2 regions of the Microbulbifer salipaludis genome follow, and region 2 is predicted to be linked to the other one. Evidence: predicted binding sites of a transcription regulator. Region 2 holds the regulator's gene; the other holds the start of a gene.

Region 1 (7,493 bases), on a different contig from region 2:
TGGCGCTCCAGCTCCTGCTGGCGGCGCTTCTCGCGCAAATCGACCTTGGGCGGCGCTTTGGGTTTGTCCGATTTGGATTCCAGCTGCACCAGCTTGGCCTGCACGAACTTTGGCATGGGCTTCAGCTCACGCTTGTGCTCCGCCTCCCAGCCAAACGTCAGCACTGCGATCAAAAGCGCATGCAAAGCCACACTGATAACGATAGCCGGGCCGTAGGAGCCTTTCATACTTGCCTCTTGCCCCGGATCACTCTGACGGCGGTTCGGTAACCAGCCCGACGCTTGGCGCCCCGGCCTGCTGGAGATGGGTCATGGCCCCCACGATCAAACCGTATTTGGCGTCCGTATCGCCCCACACCAGCACCGGCGTTTTCGGCTTCTGGCGCAACACTTTGGCCACGGTATCCTTGATCTCTTTCAGCGGTTTGGCGACTTTTTCGTCCTCACCGAGATTCAGGTAATAGGTGCCATCCGCTTTCACCGACACGATCAGAGGCTCGTCATCGGTATCTTCAATTGGTGCGGAGGGGGCATCCGGCAGGTCAACCTTCACACCCTGCATCAGCAGGGGCGCGGTCACCATAAAGACGATCAACAGCACCAGCATCACGTCGATGTAGGGCACCACGTTGATCTCGGAGACCAGTTTGCGCTTCGGAGCCTTGCGAAAATTGCTCATGGTTTCGCTGTCCTCGCGCCTCAGCTAGCGTGTACTTTGCGATGAAGGATGGAGGAAAACTCCTCAGCGAAGGTCTCATAGCTGGACAGCAGCCACTCCGCCCTGGCGGAGTAACGGTTGTACGCCATGACCGCAGGGATAGCGGCAAACAGGCCCATGGCGGTTGCCACCAACGCCTCGGAAATACCCGGCGCGACAGTCGCAATAGTGGCCTGGTGCATAGTGGCAAGACCGCGGAAAGAGTTCATGATGCCCCATACGGTGCCAAACAGGCCGATATAGGGGCTGACGGAACCCACAGTGGCGAGGAACGGCAGGTTCATTTCTACCTTCTCCTGCTCGCGCGACATGGCAACCCGCATCGCCCGCTCGGTACCCTCCATCACGGCCGCAGGGCTGCTTTTGCCCTGCTGACGCAGACGTGTGAATTCGGTGAAACCGGCGCGGAATAGCGACTCGACCCCGTCGATACTGCCCTTCTCCGCGGCGGCGTTGCCATCGCGAAACAGCTGGTTCAGGTCTGCACCCGACCAGAACTTGCGCTCGAAGTTGATCATGGACTTGCGCGCCCGCGACAGATAGCTGCCCCGCTGGATGATCATCACCCAGGAGATCACTGAGGCCAGCAACAGCATCAGCATCACCAGTTGCACCAGCAGGCTGGCGCTGGAAATCAGGCCCCAAAGAGAAAGTTGTTCACCGGCATTCATGTCTTAACTCGCTGCCTTCAATGCTTGATAGATGGTTTCAGGTAGTGCACAGGGTTTGCGGCTGGCATCGTCCACACAAGCCACTTTGACCACGCCCTCGCAAATAATTTCATCGCCGCGCCAGATTTTCTGCTCGAAGGTAATCGCAGCACGGCCGAGCTTGCCAATACGGGCAGAGGCTCTCAGCGCATCATCCAGTATTGCAGACCGGCGGTACTGTACCTCAGCGGAATGCACCACCAGCAGCAACCCCTGCTGCGGCATGGCGGGCTTATCATAGCCGAGGGCGCGGACCAATTCTGTGCGCGCGCGCTCCATATACTTTAAATAATTGACGTAATAGACGATTCCGCCAGCGTCCGTATCCTCGATATAGACGCGAATGGGAATAGAGAAAGGTTCTGACACACACCGTCCTTAAATGACCGACCGCAGACGCGTTTTTGTTGTTGATAGCGGTTTGGGGGCCGCCGGTGCAATTTCAAGGGCACACAGCGGCGACAACAGGACATGCTACAGGATCGCGACCGGTTCGTCAGGTACGGTCCGGGGCGGGAATACCGAAATGCGCGTAGGCCAGTGCCGTCACCACGCGCCCGCGGGGAGTGCGCGCCAGGTAACCCTGCTGGATCAGATAGGGCTCCAGTACATCTTCAATGGTATCCCGCTCTTCACTGACCGCCGCCGCCAGGCTGTCCACGCCCACCGGACCACCATCGAATTTCTCGATCATGGTCAGCAATACGCGCCGGTCGAGCTGATCGAAGCCACTGGCATCCACATTGAGCATGTTCAGTGCGCGGTCAGCAGTCTCGGTGCACACGTGGCCATTGCCCTTCACTTCCGCGTAATCCCGTACACGACGCAGCAGGCGGTTGGCAATACGCGGGGTGCCGCGGGCGCGGCGCGCCACCTCATGGGCCCCGCCCTGGTCCATGGCCACCCCCATCAACCCGGCAGAGCGGGCGACGATGCTGGTGAGATCTTCTACCGAGTAGAACTCCAGGCGCTGCACGATACCGAAGCGATCCCGCAGCGGTGAAGTGAGCAGTCCCGCCCTGGTGGTGGCCCCCACGAGGGTAAACGGCGGCAAATCCAGCTTGATGGAGCGCGCTGCCGGGCCTTCACCAATCATGATATCCAGCTGGTAGTCCTCCATCGCCGGATACAGCACCTCTTCCACATGGGGACTGAGGCGGTGGATCTCATCGATGAACAACACATCGCCGGGCTCGAGGTTGGTCATAATGGCGGCGAGGTCGCCGGCTTTCTCCAGCACCGGCCCGGACGTGGTCTTGATCGCCACGCCCATTTCTGCCGCAATGATGTTGGCCAGGGTCGTTTTACCGAGCCCGGGCGGACCAAATACCAGCGTGTGGTCCAGCGCTTCCTTCCGAAGCTTGGCGGCCTGGATAAAAATTTCCATCTGCTCGCGCACCACCGGCTGGCCCACATAATCGGCCAGGGTTTTCGGGCGCACGGCGCGGTCGTACTGTTCCTCTTGCCCGGAAGGGCCGATGGGTTCGGGGGCGATCAGGCGGTCGGCTTCAATCACAGGGTCATCTCAATACGTTATGCAGGGGCCATGCTTTTCAGGGCGAGGCGTATCAGGGTCGCGCTATCGGCTTCGGGCTGCGCCTTGGCGGCGCGGGCGACCATCTTGCTGGCGTCGGTGGGCTTGTAACCCAGCGCGGCCAGCGCGCTCTCCGCTTCACCGGCATGGTCGACCTGTGGCTCGGCGCTGGCAGCCATCAGCGGGATATCACCCAGGTCACCGCTCTGCGGGGTCAGCTTGCCACGCAGCTCGATGATCAGTCGCTCGGCGGTCTTCTTGCCCACGCCGGGTACTTTCACCAGCGCGCCAATATTGTCGTCTGCCACACAGCGCGCCAGTGCGGCGCCATCGAGGCCGGACAGGATGGCCAGGGCCATTTTCGGACCAACGCCGTTGACCTTGATCAGGGTACGGAACAGCTGCCGGTCGGATTCACGAATAAACCCGAACAATTGCTGGGAGGTTTCCGACACTGCCAGATGAGTATGCAGCTGCACGCTACCGCCCAACTGCGGCAATTCAAAGATGGTGGTCATGGGGGCCAGCACTTCGTAGCCCACGCCCTGTACGTCTACCAGTAATTGTGGGGGCTGTACGGCGGCCAGTTTTCCGGTGAGTCTTCCTATCATTCTTTTTCCAGGCTTGATGACACGGTTGAATCCAGTGGCACCTATTTTCTTAGTCTTGTGGCGGCGCCACTGCCGGTAAAGGTTTGCCAGACACGCCGTAAACCCATCCATGGGGGCTCTTCTGCGAGGTCCCTCTCGCAGAAGGTCTGGCAAACCTTTACCGGCAGCAGCGCCTTCGAGTCATGGTCATTCGCCATCACACACCACCGAGCACACCCGGTGATTGCCAAGCAAGCAGCGCTAAAGTGCTAAGGCTTCGATACCGGGGACACCTTCGCGGGACCGCCGAAGCCAAACTCAAGTAACACTGAGCCGCCCCCGACGAAACCGAGTGCGACTCCCGGCAGAGGTTTGAATCAACGTCTGCATCGTATGCATATGACAAAGCGCTACGGCCAACGCATCCGCAGCATCTTCCTGTGGAGAAGCCGGCAGTTTCAAAAGGGTTTTGACCATATGCTGCACCTGCAGCTTGTCCGCACCACCGTTACCCACCACTGCCTGTTTCACCTTGCGTGCTTCGTACTCCGAGACAGCCAGATCCGCATGGGTGGCAGCAACGATGGCCGCCCCCCTCGCCTGCCCCAGCTTAAGCGCCGAACCGGCACTCTTGGACATAAACACATTCTCAATCGCCATCTGCTGCGGCTGATACTGCTGGGCAATCTGGCTGACGGCATCAAATATGAGCTTCAGGCGCTCCGGGAGTGGGCCATCGGGGAGTTTGATCACCCCACTCGCCACATAGCGGGCGCTGGAGCGCTCGACATCGATGAGGCCGTAACCGGTTTTGCGCGAGCCGGGATCAATTCCCAGAATTCGGGTCACGACGGGCCACCCCCTGTACATTTATACAATTGTTTGCGGAAGTGTCCCAAGGCGACGCCGGGGCGTCAAGGCTGACCGCCGGGTATATCGGCGGCAGATACAAAAATGCCCCGAAATTCGGGGCATTGGGTGGTGGCATCTGGCGAATCTACGCGAGCTCCGCCATCACCTCTTCCGGAATGTCAGCATTGGTGTACACATTCTGCACATCATCCAGATCTTCCAGCATATCCACCAGTGCCATTACTTTCTCCGCGCCATCTTTGTCCAGCGGGATGGTGGTGGCCGGAATCATGGCGATTTCCGCATTGTCCGGCTTGAAACCGGCTTCGGTGAGCGCGTCTTTCACCGGCATGTAGTCGGTAAACTCGGTGGTGACTTCGATGCTGCCATCGTCGTTGGTTTCGATGTCCTCGGCGCCGGCTTCCAGGGCGGCTTCCATCAGCGCGTCTTCATCGGTACCCGGCTCAAAGTACATCTGGCCCTTGCGCGCAAACAGATAAGCAACGGAGCCATCGGTGCCCAGGTTGCCTCCACGCTTGGTGAACGCGTGGCGTACCTCGGCCACGGTACGGTTGCGGTTGTCGGTCAGGCACTCCACCAGTACCGCCACGCCGCCCACACCGTAACCCTCGTAGGTCACCGCCTCGTAGTTGTCACCGTCGGCATTACCAGCGCCGCGGGCAATGGCCTTGTCGATGGTGTCGCGCTTCATGTTCGCGCCCAGGGCCTTGTCAATGGTGGCGCGCAGGGTCGGGTTGTCATCCGGGTTGCCCCCGGACTTCGCGGCCACGGTCAGCTCGCGAATGATCTTGGTGAAAATCTTACCGCGCTTGGCGTCCTGGGCCGCCTTGCGGTGCTTGATGTTGGCCCATTTACTGTGTCCCGCCATCGATGAATCTCCGGTCTTTCTCCAATAAGTTGGCTTAAAGGTGGCTTACTTTAATTCACGGTCACCCCGGCGCGCGCCGGGGTTTACGTTCAGAAACTTTAGCCCACTTGCTCTTCTTTCTGGCGCAGACGGATGCTCAGCTCACGCAGCTGCCTGGCGTCCACGGCGCCCGGTGCGTCGGTCATTACACAGGCCGCGCTCTGCGTTTTCGGGAAGGCGATGACGTCGCGAATGGAATCGGTGCCGGTCATCAGCATCACCAGCCGGTCGAGACCGAAGGCCAGGCCACCGTGGGGCGGCGCACCGTATTTCAGCGCATCCAGCAGGAAGCCAAACTTCTCCCGCTGCTCTTCCGCACTGATACCCAGTGCGCGGAATACGGTCTGCTGCATGTCCTGATTGTGAATACGGATGGAGCCGCCACCCAGCTCGGTGCCGTTCAGCACCATGTCATAGGCTCGGGACAGGGCTTCCAGCGGGTTTTTCTCCAGCTCTTCCGGTGCACAGGAGGGCGCGGTAAACGGGTGGTGCAGTGCGGTGATACTGCCGTCGTCGTTCTCTTCGAACATCGGGAAGTCCACCACCCACAGCGGCGCCCACTCGGCCACGTACAGGTTGAGGTCTTCACCCAGCTTGCAGCGCAGCGCGCCCAGTGCTTCGGAAACAACCTTGCCTTTATCGGCGCCGAAGAAGATCAGGTCGCCGTTTTCCGCCTGCAGGCGGTCGAGAATCGCCCCGCGCACGTCATTCGGCAGGAACTTGACGATCGGCGATTGCAGGCCGTTTTCCAGATCCGCCTTGTCGTTCACCTTGATATACGCCAGACCCTTGGCGCCGTAGATGGAGACATACTTGGTGTAGTCGTCGATCTGCTTGCGGGTCAGCTTGTCGTTGCCACCGGGCACCTTCAGGGCGGTGACACGGCCTTTCGGGTCGTTGGCCGGGCCGGAGAAGACCTTGAAGTCCACTTCCGTCATCAGGTCCTTGATGTCCACCAGTTCCAGCGGAATACGCAGGTCCGGCTTGTCGGAGCCAAACTTGGCCATGGCTTCGGAGAATGGCATACGCGGGAATTCACCCAGCTCCACCCCTTTCAGCTCTTTGAACAGCTTGCGAATCATGTTCTCAGTGATGGACATGATGGCGTTTTCATCGAGGAATGCGGTCTCGATATCGATCTGGGTAAATTCCGGCTGGCGGTCGGCACGCAGGTCTTCGTCGCGGAAACACTTGGCGATCTGGTAGTAGCGATCAAAGCCAGACACCATCAGCAGCTGTTTAAATAGCTGGGGCGACTGCGGCAGGGCAAAGAACTTGCCTCCGTGGGTGCGGCTCGGCACCAGGTAGTCGCGCGCGCCTTCCGGGGTGGCTCGGGTGAGGATCGGGGTCTCGATGTCGAGGAAACCTTCACCATCGAGGTAGTTGCGGATAGCGGTGGTGAGCTGCGAGCGGAAGCGCAGGTTGTGCTGCATCTCGTTGCGACGCAGGTCCAGGTAGCGGTACTTGAGGCGTACGTCTTCGCCCACCGCGGTGTGCTCATCCAGCTGGAAAGGAGGGGTTTCCGCACTGTTGAGGATTTCCAGCTGCAGGCCGTACACCTCGATTTCGCCGGTCACCATGTTGGGGTTCACCGCTTCCGGTGCGCGGGCGCGCACACGGCCGGTTACCTTGAGGACGTACTCACTGCGCACACGGTCGGCAAGCTCGAAATGCTCTGCGGCATCCGGATCGAATACCACCTGTGCGATGCCATCACGGTCGCGCAGGTCGATGAAAATGACTCCCCCGTGATCGCGGCGGCGGTCTACCCAGCCACACAGGGTTACTTCGCGGTCAATATCGGCGGATCGCAGGGCGCCACAGTAGTCGGTGCGCATGGAGTCTTATTCCCTTAGTAATGTTTCAATTCTGCTGGTTGTTCTGAATGCCGCCTGTCTTAGCTTGGCCCAGATGTCTCAGCTGGCTTTGGATTCGGTGCCACTTCCGCTGCTGGATTTGGCGGCATCACCGGCAAGGTTCTTCTTGCTGCCGGTTTTGAAGTCGGTTTCGTACCAGCCGCCGCCCTTCAGGCGAAAGCCGGCCGCGCTGATCTGTTTGCTCAGTTCCGCCTTGTTGCAGGCGGGGCAGTCTTTCAGCGGAGCATCGCTCATACGCTGCAGGGCTTCCAGATGGTGGCCACAGGCCTTGCACTGGTATTCGTA
Region 2 (7,493 bases):
CGGGTAAAACCCAACATGCTCTCCGGCATGGAACGCGACGCTGAGCGTCTGTACACCCTGATCTGGCAGCAGTTTGTGGCGTGCCAGATGACGCCGGCGCAGTTTACCTCGACATCTGTGGTGGTTACGGCAGGGGACTTCGAGCTGCGCACCCGTGGTCGCGTCATCCGCTTTGACGGCTTCCTGAAAGTGGCGCCGGCACAGAGCAAGAAAGACGAAGACCTGGTGCTGCCCGATATCAAGGTCGGTGAAAAGCTGAACCTGAAGAAGCTCGACCCCAAGCAGCACTTTACCAAGCCCCCGGCGCGCTTCAGTGAAGCGGCGCTGGTAAAAGAGCTGGAAAAGCGTGGAATTGGCCGTCCATCGACGTACGCATCCATTATTTCCACGATCCAGGATCGCGGTTACGTGCGTCTCGAAAACCGCCGGTTCTACGCGGAGAAGATGGGTGACATCGTCACCGATCGTCTCAGCGAGAGCTTTACCGACCTCATGGACTACGGTTTTACCGCCAGCCTGGAGGAGTCCCTCGACTCGGTTGCAGAAGGCAAGCGGGGTTGGAAAGACCTGCTGAACGATTTCTATGCCGGTTTCAGCAAGCGTCTCGAAGTGGCGCAGGATAAAGAAGGCGGCATGCGGCGCAATTCGCCCACGGATACGGACATCGAGTGCAGCCAGTGTGGCCGCCATATGCAGATCCGCACCGGTTCAACCGGCGTCTTTCTGGGCTGCTCCGGCTATGCGTTGCCTCCCAAGGAGCGCTGCACCAACACCATGAACCTGGTGTCTGGTGAAGAAGCCGTTGACGCCGATAAAGATGAAGAGGCGGAAACGCGCCAGCTGCGCGAGAAGCGCCGCTGTGGCAAGTGCGGCACGGCAATGGACAGTTATCTGGTGGACGAACAGCGTAAGCTGCACATCTGCGGTAACAATCCGGATTGCCCCGGCTTTGAAGTGGAAAAAGGCACTTTCAAGATCAAGGGTTACGATGGCCCACTGATCGAGTGTGACAAGTGCGGGGCGGATATGCAGTTGAAGTCCGGCCGTTTCGGCAAGTACTTCGGCTGTACCAGCGAGACCTGCAAAAACACCCGCAAGCTGCTGAAGAGTGGCCAGCCGGCACCACCCAAAATGGACCCGGTGCCCATGCCCGAGCTGCCCTGCGAGAAGGTGGACGACACCTACATTCTGCGCGACGGCGCCTCCGGTCTGTTTCTGGCGGCCAGCCAGTTCCCGAAAAACCGCGAGACCCGTGCCCCGTTGGTGAAGGAACTGCTGCCACATAAAGACGAGATTGATCCCAAGTACAGCTTCCTGTTCTCGGCACCCACGGAAGACAACGAAGGCCGCGATACCGTGGTGCGGTTCAGCCGCAAAACTCAGGAGCAGTATGTCCAGAGCGAGGAAGAGGGTAAGGCCACCGGCTGGAAGGCTTTCTACCGCGATGGCAAATGGCAGGTAGACGCGCCGGCGAAGAAAGCACCAGCCAAGAAAAAAGCTGCGGCGAAAAAAGCACCGGCTAAAAAAGCGGCCGCTAAAAAGGCACCAGCCAAGAAAAAAGCCACCACCAAAAAATCCCCGGCCAAGTAATTGGCCGGCTGGTCTGCTCAGCAGGTCGTTGTAAGAAACAGGGAGAAATAGGGAGTATGCAGGTTGAGTAATCCCTATACCGGTAGCGTTGCGTCGGCATTGCGCAAAGCACAGCTGATCCTCCAGTCTCCAGCCCCGGGCGAGGTTGAGGTTGCAGACACTCAGCAGGCGCTGCGGGAAACTGCATTGCAGGAAGCGGCGCTGATGCAGCTGTGGCGAGCCTACAAAGCATTTCTCGCCGAGCAGGGGCAGCAGCTCCAGCTCGGGTTCCGGGCCGGGGGCGAGCCGGATACCGCCCAGGCACTGGCGCAACTGGTGTCGGCTCGCGGCAAGTTCAGTGCCGAAGTCAATGAGCTGGTGAGCCTGTCGGAAAACCCGGACAGCTGGTTTCAGGGCATGCAGGCGGCCTGGGAGGCTCTGTGGCGGCCGGCAGGTGCAGAAGTGGCCCAGTCTGAAGGGGCCATCGGTGTGCAGAGCCTGATCCCCGTACAGCAGCTTGACCGAGCGGCTCCTGAGCCCCTTAGCCGGGATCTGTTGATGAAGTGGCTGCGCGCGCTGAATGAGCTGGTGGTGCGGCAGCGGGCCCACGGGCAGGAGTGGTGAACCCGTCCGGGCTGGATCCGGTTCTGTCCTCTGATTAATCTCCCTTCCCTGTGGTACACTGCCACAAATCGCGCCGGCCGGTGGTTGGTGCTTCCCGGGAAGATAAGTGGAGAGATGAATGTCTTCTGAGACCTACGAAATCATCGAGTTGTCCAATGGTGATGTGGCGCTGCGGCGTGCTGGTCACAAAGATGATCCGTTGGTGCGTATCCATTTTTCTGCCGAGAGTCTCGATTTTCTGCGTGAGCACAAAGTGACCATTGCCCGCGCCATGCTGGAGGCGGGTATCGAAGCGGTGCAGGAGATCAATGCCCTGGAGCCAGAGCCTTTTGAAGAAGAGGACGTGGATTTGACCGAGCACACAATCCACTGATCCTGGTTGATACAGACGCATAAAAAACAGGGCCTAGGCCCTGTTTTTTTATGCGTGGATGTCTGCGGTAATCCGCCCCGTGCGTATCACACCGGGTTTTGCCGGATCACACCCACCGCCAGCCCCTCAATGGCGAAGTTGCGGTCGCGCATATCGACTTCAATCACATTGAAGTCTTCGTTTTCCGGCAGCAGCTGAACCGTTGCCTGGTTGCCCCGGCGCTTGAATCGCTTCACCGTCACTTCGTCTTCAATGCGCGCCACCACGATCTGGCCATTGCGAATGTTGTCGGTCCGCTGCACCGCCAGCAGGTCGCCGTCGAGAATACCTGCATCCTTCATGCTCATGCCGTGCACCCGCAGTAGATAATCTGCTGGTGGATGGAAAAACTCGGCGGGAATTTCACAGTACTCCTCGATATTTTCCTCTGCCAGCACCGGGTTACCCGCAGCAACACGACCGACAATGGGCAGGCCGGTGTGATGGTCCGGGATGCGGATACCACGGGAGGCACCGGCCACCATCTCGATGGCGCCCTTGCGCGCCAGCGCCTTGAGGTGTTCTTCCGCTGCGTTTGGCGAGCGAAAGCCGAGTTCCTGGGCAATTTCCGCGCGGGTGGGGGGATAACCGGTATCGTCCAGATACGTTTTGATCAACGCAAGTACCTGGGCCTGGCGGGCAGTGAGGTTTGTCATGGGCAGTTCCTGTTATTCGAGATCTTCCATCCCGATTTCCCGGGGTCTGTATTTTTATACAGTTGCTGTGATTATATACAGATTTGGCGGGGCCGCAAACGCTGGGTGGATTGCGTGAACTGCTAGACTGTAAGCGGGTTTGGTGTATGGGGTTCGGTGTGTATCGCTCACATCGCCCATGCACTTCGCCAGGCATATTCATAAGGAGCTGGCATATGCTGGATGCAAAAATGCCCGAAGCATGGCGAGTGCTGCGTATTCAGTCTGAACTCGTGGATGGTATCGAGCGGCTGATTACCCTCAAGGGTGCTGTCACCGTGTTTGGCAGTGCGCGGTTCCCTGAACAGGCGGCGGAATATCAGGAGGCGCAACGCCTCGGGGAATTGCTGGCCTGCGAAGGAGTGCCGGTGATTACCGGTGGTGGGCCGGGGATTATGGAGGCCTGTAATCGCGGTGCGTTTTGCCAGTCTGGTGAATCCATCGGGTTGAGTATCGAATTGCCTCACGAGCAATTGCCCAATGCCTATCTCGATATCAATCTGAACTTTCGCTATTTCTTTGTGCGTAAATTTATGTTCGTCAAACACGCGATGGGCTTTATTGCCATGCCCGGGGGCTATGGCACCCTGGATGAGTTGTTTGAAGCGCTCACGCTGGTGCAGACACGCAAGGTGCGGCGCTTCCCCATTGTGTTGGTGGGTAAGCAGTATTGGGCAGGACTCGTGGACTGGATGCGCAATACCGTACTGGCGCGGGGCTGCATTGATGCCGATGACCTGAGCCTGTTCACACTGGTTGATACCGTCGATGAAGCGGCGCAGATCATTATCGAGTTTATCCGTGAGTGTGACGGGGAGACTCAGTAATTCATCGCCGGTTTTCAGCACTGTAAAGGCCGAAAACTCTCTGGGGCGAGGCGGGCAGGTTTCTGGTCGGTTGTGAGGTTACCGGTTCTCACGTCAGAAGATATCGTCGGTTCCCGGATACGATTCACCCTCCAGCCGGTCGATGGCGCTCTGCACCGGTGAAAGAATCGGGCTGCGGAATCCCGAGTCTTCCTCATCCTGCATTTCTTCCGCAAGGATACCGTAGCCGGCATTGGCGTTTTCCGGTTCCGCGGCGCCGATCACCGGTAATCTTGGCCAGCTCTGGAAGTCGATTTCCCCCAGTGAACCGTCCAGGTACTGGATTTCAATGGTGCGGGATGGGTGGTCTACGGCCACCACTTCGAACAAGTCGCCACTGTCGAAATTTTCAAACCAGCTACCAATTTCAGGAGCAATTCTTGCCATGATGTGGCCCTCCCGGGTCAATATCCTGTGGCTCGCAATAGTGGAGCCTCTGAACTCAATCTAGTGTGGGGCGGGAGGTCTTGGTAACTGGCAGGTCGCAAATGTCGTGCGGTGGAACTTTGGCGCGCGCGGATGCGAGGGCGGTTTCACCAGTGGCGCAAATTCTGTGTCGACCGTGCAATGCAGATGGGCTGCCGTGCCGGGGCGACTATGCTAGTCTCTCGCTTTAAACAAACGTTTTAATTATCAGTTTGAAACTGTGAGCAGGACATGAGTCAGCTGGACACCGTCAACCGTATACTGGACGCCGCCGAGGTGCTGTTTGCCGAACGCGGATTTACCGAGACCTCACTGCGGACCATAACCAGCACGGCGGGCGTTAATCTGGCGGCGGTAAATTATCACTTTGGTTCGAAAAAAGAGCTGATACAGGCGGTATTTGAGCGGTTTCTGACCCCATTTACGGAGAACCTGGATAAGGAACTCAGCCGCCGACAGGCGCAACTCGAAACCTCTCCGGGTGCGCAGTTACAGGTAGATGATTTGCTAGAGAGCCTCTACCGCGTGGCCCTCGCTGGCCTGGCAAAGGAGGGGAGAGACCCCAAGCGCTTTATGGGGCTGCTGGGCCTCGCCTACACCCAGTCGCAGGGCCACCTGCGGAGGTTCATTGTGTCTCGCTATGGGGCCAGCTACCGTCGGTTTGCCGGGCTGCTCGCCAATACGTTGCCGCACGTGGACCCGGTTACCTTCTACTGGCGGCTGTATTTTATGTTGGGTGCGACCATCTTTTCCCTGTCGAGCTTCGACGCAATCGAAGCTATCCTTCGGGAAGACTTCGGTGCCGAGAGCAGCCTTGACGAGACCCTGGCGCGACTTGCGCCTGCCGCAGCGGCAATGCTGACGGCTGCGGAGCCCAAAGATACTTGATCCTTCACTGCGAGTTATGGACGTCAACGGAGCCGATATTGCGCGCCTTCGCTGCAACAACTTCGCTGCAACAACAGTGACAGAGAGTGGGAGCTGGAATTCATGTCCGATCAGATTGGTCCGGTGATGATTGATGTCGAGGGTACGGAACTCACGACGGAAGACCGCGAACTGCTGCGTCACCCGCAGGTTGGCGGTTTGATTTTTTTCGCGCGCAACTACCGCGACCGTCCACAGCTGGAAGCGCTGGTGGCGGACATCCGCAGTGAGCGGCCAGGCATCCTACTGGCCGTGGACCAGGAAGGTGGGCGGGTGCAGCGCTTCCGGGATTCCTTTACCCGTTTACCGTCCATGCAGGCGCTCAGCGCGCAGGCGGATCGCCAACAGCTGAAAGACGTGGGGTGGCTGCTCGCCGCCGAGCTGCTGGCGGTGGGCATCGACTTCAGTTTCGCACCGGTACTGGATGCCGATGATAACTTCTGTCGTATTGTTGGCGACCGCAGTTTCGCCTGCGACCCGCTGGCGCTCGCGGCCAAAGCGCGCCCGTTTATGGCGGGTATGCATGAGGCGGGTATGGCGACCACCGGCAAGCATTTCCCGGGGCACGGGCAGGTGCTCGAAGATAGTCATGAAGAGCTGCCGGTGGATCATCGCACGCTGGAAGAAGTACTGGCGGCCGATGGCCAGCCATTTGCCGACTGTATTGCCGCCGGGGAGCTGGAAGCCGTTATGCCAGCGCACATCCGGTTTGAGAAAGTGGACGAGAACCCGGTGGGTTTTTCTCGCTTCTGGTTACAGGAGATCCTGCGCAAGCGGCTTGGCTTTGACGGAGTGATCTTCAGCGATGACCTCACTATGGAAGGCGCCGGCGCGGCCGGTGGTTATGCCGAGAGAATTCGGGCGGCGATGCAGGCGGGCTGCGATATGGGGGTCGTGTGCAATAACCGCGAGGGTGCGCTGGAAGTGCTCTCGGCACTGGAAGGTTACGAACCCAACCCGCTATCCAGCCGCCGCCTCGAACGTATGCGGGGTAAGCCAGTTATAGAAAACTGGGCTTCGCTCGAACAGTCATCCCGCTGGCAGGCTACCCGCGCGTGGCTGGCATCCTGGATGTAAATCCGCAGAATAAACAACTGTATTACTGACTCTGCCAGACAACGATAAATCGGCAGAGACTTTTTAATCTTGAACATCGTCGACGTATGGAGTGATTTGTGGAGCAGGCTAAGGCGTTTATACGCTCCCTGGTGGGGGAAGACCGTTTCTGGATTGCCGAGGTTTTTCTAATTGTGCTCGCCACCGCCTTTGCGGCGTGGATACTGGCGCTGTTTGTGGCGCGCTTGCAGGCGAGGGCGGAACGCACTGTCAACCCATGGGATGACGCGCTGTGCGGGGCCATCAATCCACCCGCATCCATTGTGGTGTGGCTGGTGGGGCTGTCGCTGGCAGCGGCGCGTGCCGGCAAGGCAACGAGCGCAGAAATTTTCAATTACGCCGGTACCGTGCGTGAGATCGGCTTCATTGTACTGATTACCTGGTTTGCCCTGCGGTTTGCCAAGGCGGTAGAAACCAATCTTGCCGACCCGCGCTTCATGGGAAAGCCGATGGATGCCACAACCGTGCGCGCCGTAGGCAAACTGGTGCGTGCTTCCATCATCATTACCGCGGCGATGGTGATCATGCAGCACTTCGGGTACAGCATCAGCGGTGTGCTGGCGTTCGGCGGTATTGGTGGCCTGGCGATTGGTTTTGCGGCAAAAGATTTGCTGGCCAACTTTTTTGGTGGGCTGATGATCTACCTGGACCGCCCGTTTAAGGTTGGAGATTGGGTGCGCTCTCCTGACAAGGAGATCGAAGGCACGGTGGAAGATATTGGTTGGCGCCTGACCCGCATCCGCACCTTTGACAAGCGTCCGCTGTACATTCCCAACGGGATCTTTACCCAGATTTCGGTGGAAAACCCCTCGCGCATGCTGAACCGTCGGATCTACGAAACGGTTGGTATCCGTTACG

What was found. Region 2 encodes LexA, which represses DNA repair genes until DNA is damaged. Its sites were predicted from a motif close to ACTGTNTNTANANACAGT; they were not measured.
Region 1: ruvC (crossover junction endodeoxyribonuclease RuvC) is a predicted target of LexA. The motif match lies at 4,413-4,430, and genes of this name have one in related genera.

What each region holds. Positions count from the first base shown of each region.
Region 1 covers NZ_JAEKJR010000003.1:217,528-225,020, forward strand. The annotation lists gene tolA (cell envelope integrity protein TolA) at 1-227, opposite strand, end outside; gene tolR (protein TolR) at 247-678, opposite strand; gene tolQ (protein TolQ) at 699-1,388, opposite strand; gene ybgC (tol-pal system-associated acyl-CoA thioesterase) at 1,392-1,796, opposite strand; gene ruvB (Holliday junction branch migration DNA helicase RuvB) at 1,924-2,943, opposite strand; gene ruvA (Holliday junction branch migration protein RuvA) at 2,961-3,572, opposite strand; gene ruvC (crossover junction endodeoxyribonuclease RuvC) at 3,870-4,400, opposite strand; gene JF535_RS16200 (YebC/PmpR family DNA-binding transcriptional regulator) at 4,549-5,292, opposite strand; gene aspS (aspartate--tRNA ligase) at 5,391-7,169, opposite strand; gene JF535_RS16210 (FmdB family zinc ribbon protein) at 7,248-7,493, opposite strand, start outside.
Region 2 covers NZ_JAEKJR010000002.1:1,724,976-1,732,468, reverse strand. The annotation lists gene topA (type I DNA topoisomerase) at 1-1,590, shown strand, start outside; gene JF535_RS12950 (DUF6586 family protein) at 1,654-2,193, shown strand; gene JF535_RS12945 (hypothetical protein) at 2,312-2,566, shown strand; gene lexA (transcriptional repressor LexA) at 2,653-3,261, opposite strand; gene JF535_RS12935 (LOG family protein) at 3,477-4,127, shown strand; gene JF535_RS12930 (DUF6763 family protein) at 4,221-4,553, opposite strand; gene JF535_RS12925 (TetR/AcrR family transcriptional regulator) at 4,824-5,480, shown strand; gene nagZ (beta-N-acetylhexosaminidase) at 5,583-6,596, shown strand; gene JF535_RS12915 (mechanosensitive ion channel domain-containing protein) at 6,695-7,493, shown strand, end outside.